3 regions of the Pseudolabrys sp. FHR47 genome follow, and region 3 is predicted to be linked to each of the others. Evidence: predicted binding sites of a transcription regulator. Region 3 holds the regulator's gene; each other region holds the start of a gene.
What was found. Region 3 encodes PhoB, which activates phosphate uptake and scavenging genes when phosphate is short. Its sites were predicted from a motif close to TGTCATNNANCTGTCAT; they were not measured.
Positions count from the first base shown of each region.

Region 1 (3,272 bases), 2.1 Mb from region 3:
TACCGACCGGCTGTGATGGCTGTCACACCGGCGATCAAGCATCTTGATCGGCATTTGCGTCAAATCGGATGCAAGGTCAGGGAATTGCGACGGCGACATTGGAAAGATTGCAGTGGCGTACATAACCGATATGGCGATTTTGTGCGACGCCATTCGGCGCGGGGCGCCGTCTTGACCGATATCGCTTAAGAGTATCTGAATGTCGCATCGCAAACGAACGGCAATGAAGTCGAAGGCCCGTTTTTTGTGCAGGGTTGGGTGTTCCGCCGCGACGACGATGTGAAAGGACCGATTGATGAGCACGCTTGAGGCCGTTCTGGCCCATATCGACCGCGATATCGACCACAGCGTGGAGCGCTTGTTCGCGCTGCTGCGGATCGCGTCGGTGTCGACCGATCCGGCCTTCGCGGAGCAGTGCAGGGCGGCCGCGGAATACGTGGCCGCCGACCTCAAAACCATCGGCTTCGACGCCAGCGTGCGGCCGACGGCAGGCCATCCGGTGGTTGTTGGCAAATCGAACGGCGCAAAAGCGCCGCATGTCCTGTTCTACGGGCACTATGACGTCCAGCCGGTCGATCCTCTCAACCTCTGGAAGACGCCGCCCTTCGAGCCGCGCATCGAGACGATGGCGGACGGCCGCAAGATCATCGTCGCGCGCGGCGCCTGCGACGACAAGGGCCAGTTCATGACCTTTATCGAGGCCTGTCGTGCCTACAAGGCGGTGACCGGCAAGCTGCCGCTCAATGTTACCACCATGATCGAGGGTGAGGAGGAGTGCGGCTCGAAGAGTTTGCCGGATTTCGTCCGCGACAACGCCGCCGAACTCAAGGCCGATCTCGCGCTGGTCTGCGATACGGCGATGTGGGACCAGAACACGCCGGCTGTTACCACCTCGCTACGCGGCCTCGTCTATGAAGACGTCAGGATCACCTGTGCTGACCGCGACCTGCATTCGGGGCAGTTCGGCGGAGCGGCGCAGAATCCGATCCGCCTGCTCGCCAAGATCCTCGGCGCCATGTGGGATGACGACAACCGCGTTACGATCCCCGGCTTCTATGACGGCGTCGACGACCTGCCGGCCGACATCAAGGCCGATCTCGCCGCGCTCGGCCTCACCGAGGAGACCTTTCTCGGGCCGATCGGTCTGAAGCATTCGGCTGGCGAGAAGGGCCGCCTGTTGATCGAGCAGATCACGACGCGGCCGACCGCCGAGATCAACGGCATCATCGGCGGCTATACCGGCGAGGGCGCCAAGACTGTCATTCCGGGCGAGGCATCGGCCAAGGTGTCATTCCGGCTCGTCGGCCGGCAGAATCCCGAGAAGATCAAGGAAGCCTTCCGCCAGTTTGTTCGCGACCGGCTACCGGACGACTGCAAGGTGGAGTTCGGCAATTTCGGCGCCAATGGCGCGCTGCAGCTGTCGTTCGACAATCCGGCACTGGTCCGGGCACGCGAAGTTCTCGGTGAGGAGTGGGGCAAGAAAGCGGTCACCGTCGGCGCCGGCGGCTCGATCCCGATCGTGTCGGACTTCAAGAATGTGCTCGGCATGGACGCGCTGATGGTCGGCTTTGCCCTGGACGACGACCGGGTGCACTCGCCGAACGAGAAATTCGACCTCAGGTGTTTCCACAAGGGCATCCGCTCCTGGGCGCGGATTATCGACGCGCTGGCGCAGGGCTGACGAACTCCGCCAGGGTGGGATCATCTGCCGCGTCGGCAGTCTCGGGCTGTCATGAAACCGTAGCGACCCGGCGGCATTGTTGGCTGCTTGGGGAAAACCGCGAACGTATGATGACAAGGCCATGAACGACAAAGACGACCTGAAAGGCAACGGCAGCGCGAGCCAGGACTGGCTCGAGGCGGAGCTTGCCGACACGCTCGACGAGGATTTCGAGCTTGAACTGTCCGAGCCGGCGCTGACCGAGGAATTGCGCAAGATCTACAAGGGCACGCATCCGGCCGGGATCGATCGCCGCTACTATTTCCAAAATCTGCTGCGGCTGCAGGGCGAGCTGATCAAGCTGCAGGATTGGGTGGTTGCTCGCGGCAAGAAAATTGTCGTCGTGTTCGAGGGGCGCGACTCCGCCGGCAAGGGCGGTGTCATCAAGCGCATTACCCAGAGGCTCAATCCGCGCGTCTGCCGCACCGTCGCGCTGCCGGCGCCGACCGATCGCGAAAAGACGCAGTGGTACTTCCAGCGTTACGTGCCGCATCTGCCGGCCGCCGGCGAGATCGTGCTGTTCGATCGTTCCTGGTACAACCGTGCCGGCGTCGAGCGCGTGATGGGCTTTGCCGAGCCCGATCAGGTCGAGCAGTTCTTCCAGGACGTGCCGGAATTCGAACGCATGCTGGGGCGCTCCGGCATCACGCTGGTCAAATACTGGTTTTCGATCACCGACGAAGAGCAGCAGATGCGCTTTCTCATGCGTATCCACGATCCGCTCAAGCAGTGGAAGCTGTCGCCGATGGACCTGCAATCGCGCGTGCGGTGGGAGCAGTACACCAAGGCGAAGGAAGAGATGTTCGCTCGCACCAATATTCCCGAAGCGCCGTGGTACATCGTCGAGGGAAATGACAAGAAGCGGGCGCGGCTCAACTGCATTGACCATCTGTTGTCGCTCATTCCCTGCGAGCCGGTGCCGCACAAGGATATTGCTCTGCCGGATCGCGTCTTCGATCCCAACTATGAACGCAAGACCTTGCCACCGGAACTGTACGTGCCGGAGAAGTACTGACACGTTGCGTGAGCGGTGCGCGTCGCCGAAATTGTCATCGCCCGCGCATAGCCGTTCAAAGAACGGCGTTCTTTTTAGAACGCCTATGAGCGGGCGATCCAGTAAACACGAGCAGCTCGAGATTACTGGATGCCCCGCTTTCGCGGGGCATGACGGCATGTGACGTGTCTACCTCCGCGCCAGCGCCATCAAAGCGCGGAAAGCGTCGGGGTCAGACAGGATCGAGCGCTTCTCACGCGGCGTGAGCAGGGTCATCGCCTGATCGAGGCTGTCGAACTCGGCGAGTCTCGCCTTGGCGATGACGAGGTCGCGGTCGACATCGCCCGGCCGGTGCGGCGGCTGTGGCGGCAATTGGGTCAGGTGGGCTTCGACGACGTCGGCGTGCTGGCGCAAAACTTCGTCGAGCGGTGTGTCGGCGCTGCCGAGCTCGCTTGCCAGCGTATTGGCGCGCACCAGCACCGCGGGCGGCGTGCGTTCCTCCGGCGCGACCATCACGACGCTGAGGCCCTTGCGCGCCGTGAGAGCCGCGAGCGGCAT
Region 1 is NZ_CP039740.1:3,330,415-3,333,686, reverse strand. Features, by position in the region: gene E8Q40_RS16280 (M20/M25/M40 family metallo-hydrolase) at 296-1,681, shown strand; gene ppk2 (polyphosphate kinase 2) at 1,803-2,735, shown strand; gene mdoH (glucans biosynthesis glucosyltransferase MdoH) at 2,904-3,272, opposite strand, start outside.
Region 1: a site for PhoB is predicted at 1,729-1,745, ahead of ppk2 (polyphosphate kinase 2). Genes of this name have one in related genera too.

Region 2 (3,272 bases), 1.1 Mb from region 3:
GTAGCGCAGGTGACAATGCGTGTCGGCGCCGAGCGACGGCCGCAGCGTCTCGATGGCCCCGAGCACGGCACGCGCATTCTCGGCACCGCGCAGCCCCGGCTCCCACGACCAGGTGAGCCCGTGAAACATCGTTGTAATGCCGTTGGCGACCGCCTGGCGGTCGCTGTCCTGCAAGGCAATATCGATTGGGAAACCGACACCGGGCCGCGGCATCAACTGGCGCTCGAAGGCGTCGCCGTGGATATCGACAATGCCCGGCAGCACATAGAGCCCGCGCGCATCGAAGCTGCGGCCGTTACCGCCGCTCGCGCCGACCGACGCAATGGCGCCGCCCTCGATCTCAACATCGGCCTCGACGAAGCCGCCGCCCGCCAGAACCTGCCCGCCCTGAATACGCATCACTGTCCTTAACCCGCGGCCTGCAGCGCCGGCGCGCCTTCGTATTTGTCGAGAAACTGTTCGGCGCTGAGCGCGCGGAAATCGGCGAGCGCCTGACCGAGCCGCTCGTGCGGCCAGTCCCACCAGGCAAGCGCCATCATGCGCTCGGCGATTGCCGCCGGAAAGCGCGGACGCAGCACACGCGCCGGATTGCCGACGGCGATCATGTAAGGCGGAACATCCTTGGTGACGACCGCGCCGGCACCGACCACGGCTCCGGTACCGATCGAGCGGCCGGGCAGCACGATGGCGCCGTGACCAATCCAGACGTCATGTCCGATCGTCACGTGAAACGAACGCCGCCACGCGAAGAACTCCGCCTCGTCGGAAGCTCCATCGAAATAGGCGCTGGCGCGATAGGTGAAATGCGATTGCGTTGCGCGGTGCATCGGGTGATTGCCCGGATTGATTCGGGTCATCGCCGCGATTGAGGTGAACTTGCCGATGGTTGCATAGGCGATGTCGCTGTCGTTGACGACATAAGAGTAATCGCCGAGTTCAACTTCGAGAAGCTTGGTGCGCTCGCCGACTTCCGTGTAGGCGCCGAGCGTCGTGCGCGTGAGTTCGGCGCTCGGATCGACGACCGGTGTGGTGGAGAGCTTGTTGGCCATGGTGTTAAAGACGCCCGATTAACGACAGTCGCATGACACACGCCGCTTGCTCAACTTTCCACAATCAGTGCCACGCGGTCGGCGGAGAAACGCGCACGCGACAGCATGATCGGCGCATCGTCGTCGCTCACATTGAGACCCTCGGCGATGAGAATCGGCCGATGCACCGACAAACGCAGGCGACCAGCATCGACCGCGTCGGTGAAACCGGCGCTGATGCGCGTCCATTTGCGGCGATAGCTCTTGACGCCGAAGTGTTCGAGCGTGCGCGTGATCGAGCGGGCGCGGCGGAACACCTTGGCGGCGTCGCCAAAGCGGTCGGCCGGCAACCATGAGGTCGAGACCGAGATCGGCACGCGGTCGGCGGCGCGCAAAATCTCCAGACGCACCACTTCGTCGCCCGGCTTGATGCCGAGATCGCGCGCGACGTCCCCGCTTGCCGCTTCATGACGATGGCCCTGCAGGCGGCCTTCCGCCTCGTGGCCGGCGGCGGCCACGATCTCAGAAAACTTCATGCGCTGGCTGATCGGATAATTCAGCTTGTCGGTTTTGACGAAAGTGCCGCTGCCGCGCTCGGTGCGCACCAGCCCGCGCGCTGCCAGTTCCGCCATGGCGCGGCGCACGGTGTGGCGGTTGACGCCGTAGCGCCCGGCGATCTCGCTCTCGGTCGGCAGCTTTGAGCCGTTGTCGTGCTTGCCGACCAGGATCGCCTGCTCGAAGTCGTCAGCGATGCAGCGCCACAGCATGACGCCGCGCGCCAGCAGATCGTCGCGGTCCGACGATCCTCTGGAAATCCCCCGGGGAGTGCGTGTCAGCATGGCGGCCCTGTCATCACGGCGTCACGGCTGCGCATTAATAACTTGTCTAGTCGGCTAGACAAGTTATAAATGACACTTGTCTAGTCAAGTAGACAACTTCGCAATGGGCCCGCCCGAGGCATGCGCCAATGACGCCCGACACCGATCGAAATTCCGCCAACGCCTTGGCCGAACTGGCCAAACGGCGGAAGGCCCTGGCCGTTCTGGCGCGCGCCGATTCGAAAGAGATTGCCGACCGTCTGCGTCAGCTGGATGACGGGCTCGCCTACTCGGAACCTCGTGCACCCGAAGTCGGCCTCGTCATGTTGCGCGGCCGCATTGGTTCGCGCGGGGCGCCGTTCAATGCCGGCGAGGCGACTGTGACCCGAGCGGCGGTGCAGCTTTCCTCCGGCGAGACCGGCTTCGGCTATGTGCTCGGCCGCGACCGCGAAAAGGCGCGGCTGGTCGCGCTGTGCGACGCGCTCTGGCAGGTCGACGACAAACGCGACGCGGTCGAAACACAGGTGCTCGCGCCGCTGCGTCAGCGGCAGCAAGAGAAGACGAATCTCGAGCGCGCCCGCACCGCAGCCACAAGGGTCGATTTTTTCACGCTGGTGCGCGGGGAAGACTGACATGCTGGACATCACCGCCAACACGCCCGAGTTCGATCCCGCCTACGAAAGTCAGGCGTCATTCCGCGCCCTGATGGATTGCATGGCCCGGCCCGGCAGCATCCGCACGCTCAAGGGCGTCGAAGCCCCGACGCCCTTTGCGCCCGCGACCGCGGCGCTGATCAAGAGTCTCGCCGATTACGAGACGCCGCTGTGGCTCGATGCTGCCTTTGCCGCCGAGAAGAAGGTCGCCGACTGGATCAGGTTTCACACCGGCGCGCCGATCACGCGCGAGCCGGGTGAGGCTGCCTTCGCGCTGATCGCCGATGCCTGCGCTCTGCCGGACTTCGCCCGCTTCGCGCAAGGCACGCCGGAATATCCCGACCGCTCCACGACGGTGATCGTGCAGATCGACGGCTTTACCGGTGACGCGATCACGCTCAAGGGCCCCGGCGTCAAGACGACGCGCGAGTTCGCGGCGTCTCCCCTGCCTGCCGATTTCGCCGCCCGCATGAAGGAGAATCGCGCGCTGTTCCCGCGCGGCGTCGATCTGGTGCTGGTGGCCGGCAACGATATCGCGGCGCTGCCGCGTTCGGTCACGGTGGAGGAGCGCTGAGCCATGTATGTCGCAGTCAAAGGCGGCGAACGCGCCATCGACAACGCTCACAAGCTGCTTGCCGACGCACGGCGTGGCGACCGCGATGTGCCGGAAATCTCGCTCGACCAGATCAATAACCAGCTTGCGCTCGCGGTCGATCGCGTGATGTGCGAAGGCTCGCTCTATGACCGCGAGCTGGCCGCACTCGCCATCAAGC
Region 2 is NZ_CP039740.1:4,372,961-4,376,232, forward strand. Features, by position in the region: gene E8Q40_RS21145 (alpha-D-ribose 1-methylphosphonate 5-triphosphate diphosphatase) at 1-399, opposite strand, end outside; gene E8Q40_RS21150 (DapH/DapD/GlmU-related protein) at 408-1,049, opposite strand; gene phnF (phosphonate metabolism transcriptional regulator PhnF) at 1,100-1,867, opposite strand; gene phnG (phosphonate C-P lyase system protein PhnG) at 1,996-2,478, shown strand; gene phnH (phosphonate C-P lyase system protein PhnH) at 2,480-3,073, shown strand; gene E8Q40_RS21170 (carbon-phosphorus lyase complex subunit PhnI) at 3,077-3,272, shown strand, end outside.
Region 2: a site for PhoB is predicted at 1,876-1,892, ahead of phnF (phosphonate metabolism transcriptional regulator PhnF). Genes of this name have one in related genera too.

Region 3 (3,272 bases):
CGGCCTTCATCGGCCCGTCGGGCTGCGGCAAGTCGACCCTGCTTCGCATCCTCAACCGGATGTACGATCTCTACCCGAACCAGCGCGCCACCGGCACGGTTCAGCTCGACAACGAGAACATCCTGTCGCCGTCGCAGGACCTGAACATGCTGCGCGCCAAGGTCGGCATGGTGTTCCAGAAGCCGACGCCGTTCCCAATGACGATCTACGAGAACATCGCCTTCGGCATCCGTCTTTACGAGAAGCTGCCGAAGTCGGAACTCGACGGCCGCGTGCAGCACGCGCTGGAGCGCGCCGCGCTGTGGGGCGAGGTCAAGGACAAGCTCGGCGCCAACGGCCAGTCGCTCTCGGGCGGCCAGCAGCAGCGCCTGTGCATCGCTCGCACCGTGGCGGTGCGGCCGGAAGTCATCCTGTTCGACGAGCCGTGCTCGGCGCTCGATCCGATCTCGACCGCCAAGATCGAAGAGCTGATCGACGAACTCAAGGAAGACTACACCATCGCCATCGTCACCCATAACATGCAGCAGGCGGCGCGCGTCTCCGACTTCACCGCCTTCATGTATCTCGGCGAGCTCGTGGAATACGGTGAGACCACCAAGATCTTTACCGCGCCGAACGACCGCCGCACCCAGGACTACATCACCGGCCGCTTCGGCTAGGCCGGCGCCCGGAAGGGAATGAAGGATCAGGATCATGAACGAGCAGCACACCGCCAAGGCCTTCGACATCGACCTCCAGGAGTTGTCCCGGATGGTCGCCGAGATGGGCGGCCTGGCCGAGAAGCAGGTCGCCGACGCGGTCGATGCGCTGGCCAAGCGCGATACCAACATGGCGCAGCGCGTGACCGCGTCCGATAACGCCATCGACGTCCTGCAGCGTGAGATCGAGGAAAAGTCGGTGCTCACCATCGCGCGCCGCCAGCCGATGGCTGTGGACCTGCGCGAAATCGTCGGCGCGCTGCGGCTCGCCAACGATCTCGAGCGCGTCGGCGATCTCGCCAAGAACATCGCCAAGCGCGTTATCGCCCTCAACGCCGAATTCCCGCCGCCGAAGCTGATCCGCGGCGTCGAGCACATGACCGACCTCGTGCTTGAGCAGCTCAAGGCGGTGCTCGATGCTTACGCTCGCCGCGACGATAGCAAGGCGATGGCGGTGTGGCGCGGCGACGAGGAAATCGACGCGGTCTGCACTTCGGTGTTCCGCGAACTGCTGACCTACATGATGGAAGACCCGCGCAACATCACCTTCTGCATCCATCTGATGTTCTGTGCCAAGAACATCGAGCGCATGGGCGACCACGCCACCAATATCGCCGAAACCGTGCACTTCATCATCGAAGGCACCCCGATCACCGAGCGCCGGCCCAAAGGCGACACCGAGATTTCGGCCCTGGCCGGCACTCCCGCTTGACGAGCTACTGACTTATGAGCGCGCGAATCCTGATCGTCGAAGATGAAGAGCCTCTCACGATGCTCCTCGTCTACAATCTCGAGAAGGAAGGCTACGAGGTCGAGACCGCGGCCCGCGGCGACGACGCCGACACCAAGCTGAAAGAGCGCGTGCCGGACCTCGTGGTGCTGGACTGGATGCTGCCCGGCCTGTCCGGCATCGAACTATGCCGCCGGCTGCGGGCGCGGCCGGAGACGCAGAACCTGCCGATCATCATGCTGACCGCGCGCGGCGAGGAGAGCGAGAAAATCCGCGGCCTCGCCACCGGCGCCGACGATTACATCGTCAAGCCGTTCTCGGTGCCGGAATTGCTCGCCCGCGTGCGCGCGCTGCTCCGCCGCGCTCATCCCGACCGCGTCGCCACCGTGCTTAATATCGGCGATATCGAACTCGACCGCGAGAAGAAGCGGGTATCGCGCAGCGGCAAGCCGATCGATCTCGGCCCCACCGAATACCGCCTGCTGGAGTTCCTGATGGAGCGTCCCGGCCGCGTGTTCTCGCGCGAGCAGTTGCTCGATGGCGTCTGGGGTTCGGACATCTATATCGACGAGCGCACCGTCGACGTTCATGTCGGCCGCTTGCGCAAGGCTATCAACCGCGGCCAGCAGGCCGACCCGATCCGTACCGTGCGCGGCGCCGGCTACGCGCTCGACGATCGGTTCGGACGAGTGGCGAGTTAGTCGCTCCAATAGTCCAGGGCGCTTCCCGCTCGGTCATTCCGGGGCTCGGCGAAACGGCTTCCTCGGCGTCATCGCCCGCGCAGGCGGGCGATCTAGCTCTTGGTCAGCCTTGAAAAGCGCTGGGTCCTCCGCTTGCGCGGAGGACGACGGGATTTGTCGTTCCGGGCTCCGGGCTTGCTAGAAAATAGTCCTTGACTATTATTCCTAGAAGGACTATAAGCACTCCTGTCCTGTTCCGGCCGGGGGCGCTGTCATGAGGCGTCGTTTCAGTGGGAGCAGGGCGCGGTGCCCGCGGGTCTGGCGAAACGCACGCCAGGCGCTCGGGCGGCGACGGGGCTCCGCCCGCCGGCAATAAGACCGGCCGCAAGGAGCTTGCTGATGGTGAGCGCTACCTGCTGAAAGGCAGATCAGCCGCCAGAAGCGCGGCCCGTGTGCCGTAAGACACCGCGATGGAGCGCCGCGGGGCGCAGGTTCTCCGCGTTATGGAGAACCGCGCACCGCAAGGTGCGAAATCAAAGAGCGTCTCGCGGCGCTCCATCCCTCCGGCTTGGCCGGAGGGCCGAAGGGGAAGGCAGGCCGCCCCGGGCCTTCAAAGAACAGGGGCGATCAGGCACGTCTGCTGTTTGAAAATTGAATCGGAAAGGCGCGGCACGTCACACGCGCTTTCTGATCCCTCCCCGAAGGCGGGGAAGGGATAAGCAAAAAAAGCCGGAGCGTCGCTCCGGCTTTCATCAATCCAGTATCGTCTTTGCAGTCAGCCTCTGAATGCCGGCTTGTGGCGGCGGCGATCATTGGCCGGCTGGAAGGCGACGCGGCAGTGGAAGCTGCAATAAGGCTGGTCTTCGGCGGCTTCACCGCCGCAGAAGAAGAAATCCGGACCTGACGGATCGCCCACGGGCCAGCGGCAGGTCTTCTCGTTGAGCTGCAGCAGGGTCTTGCGCTGCTCGAGCGGGATTTCCAGAAGCTCGGGCTCGGGCTCGACCTCGTAGTCGTAGGCCAGCGCGGTATTGCCGCGCACCTGCGGCCGTTGCACCCGGATCATGTGGCCGGACGAGCGAGCCTTGCGCGGGCGCGGCGTGCTCGAGGACGGGCTCTTGGCCCGCCCGGACAGGCCGAGGCGGTGAACCTTGCCGATCACGGCGT
Region 3 is NZ_CP039740.1:924,387-927,658, forward strand. Features, by position in the region: gene pstB (phosphate ABC transporter ATP-binding protein PstB) at 1-659, shown strand, start outside; gene phoU (phosphate signaling complex protein PhoU) at 694-1,410, shown strand; gene phoB (phosphate regulon transcriptional regulator PhoB) at 1,425-2,129, shown strand; gene E8Q40_RS04610 (GcrA family cell cycle regulator) at 2,884-3,272, opposite strand, start outside.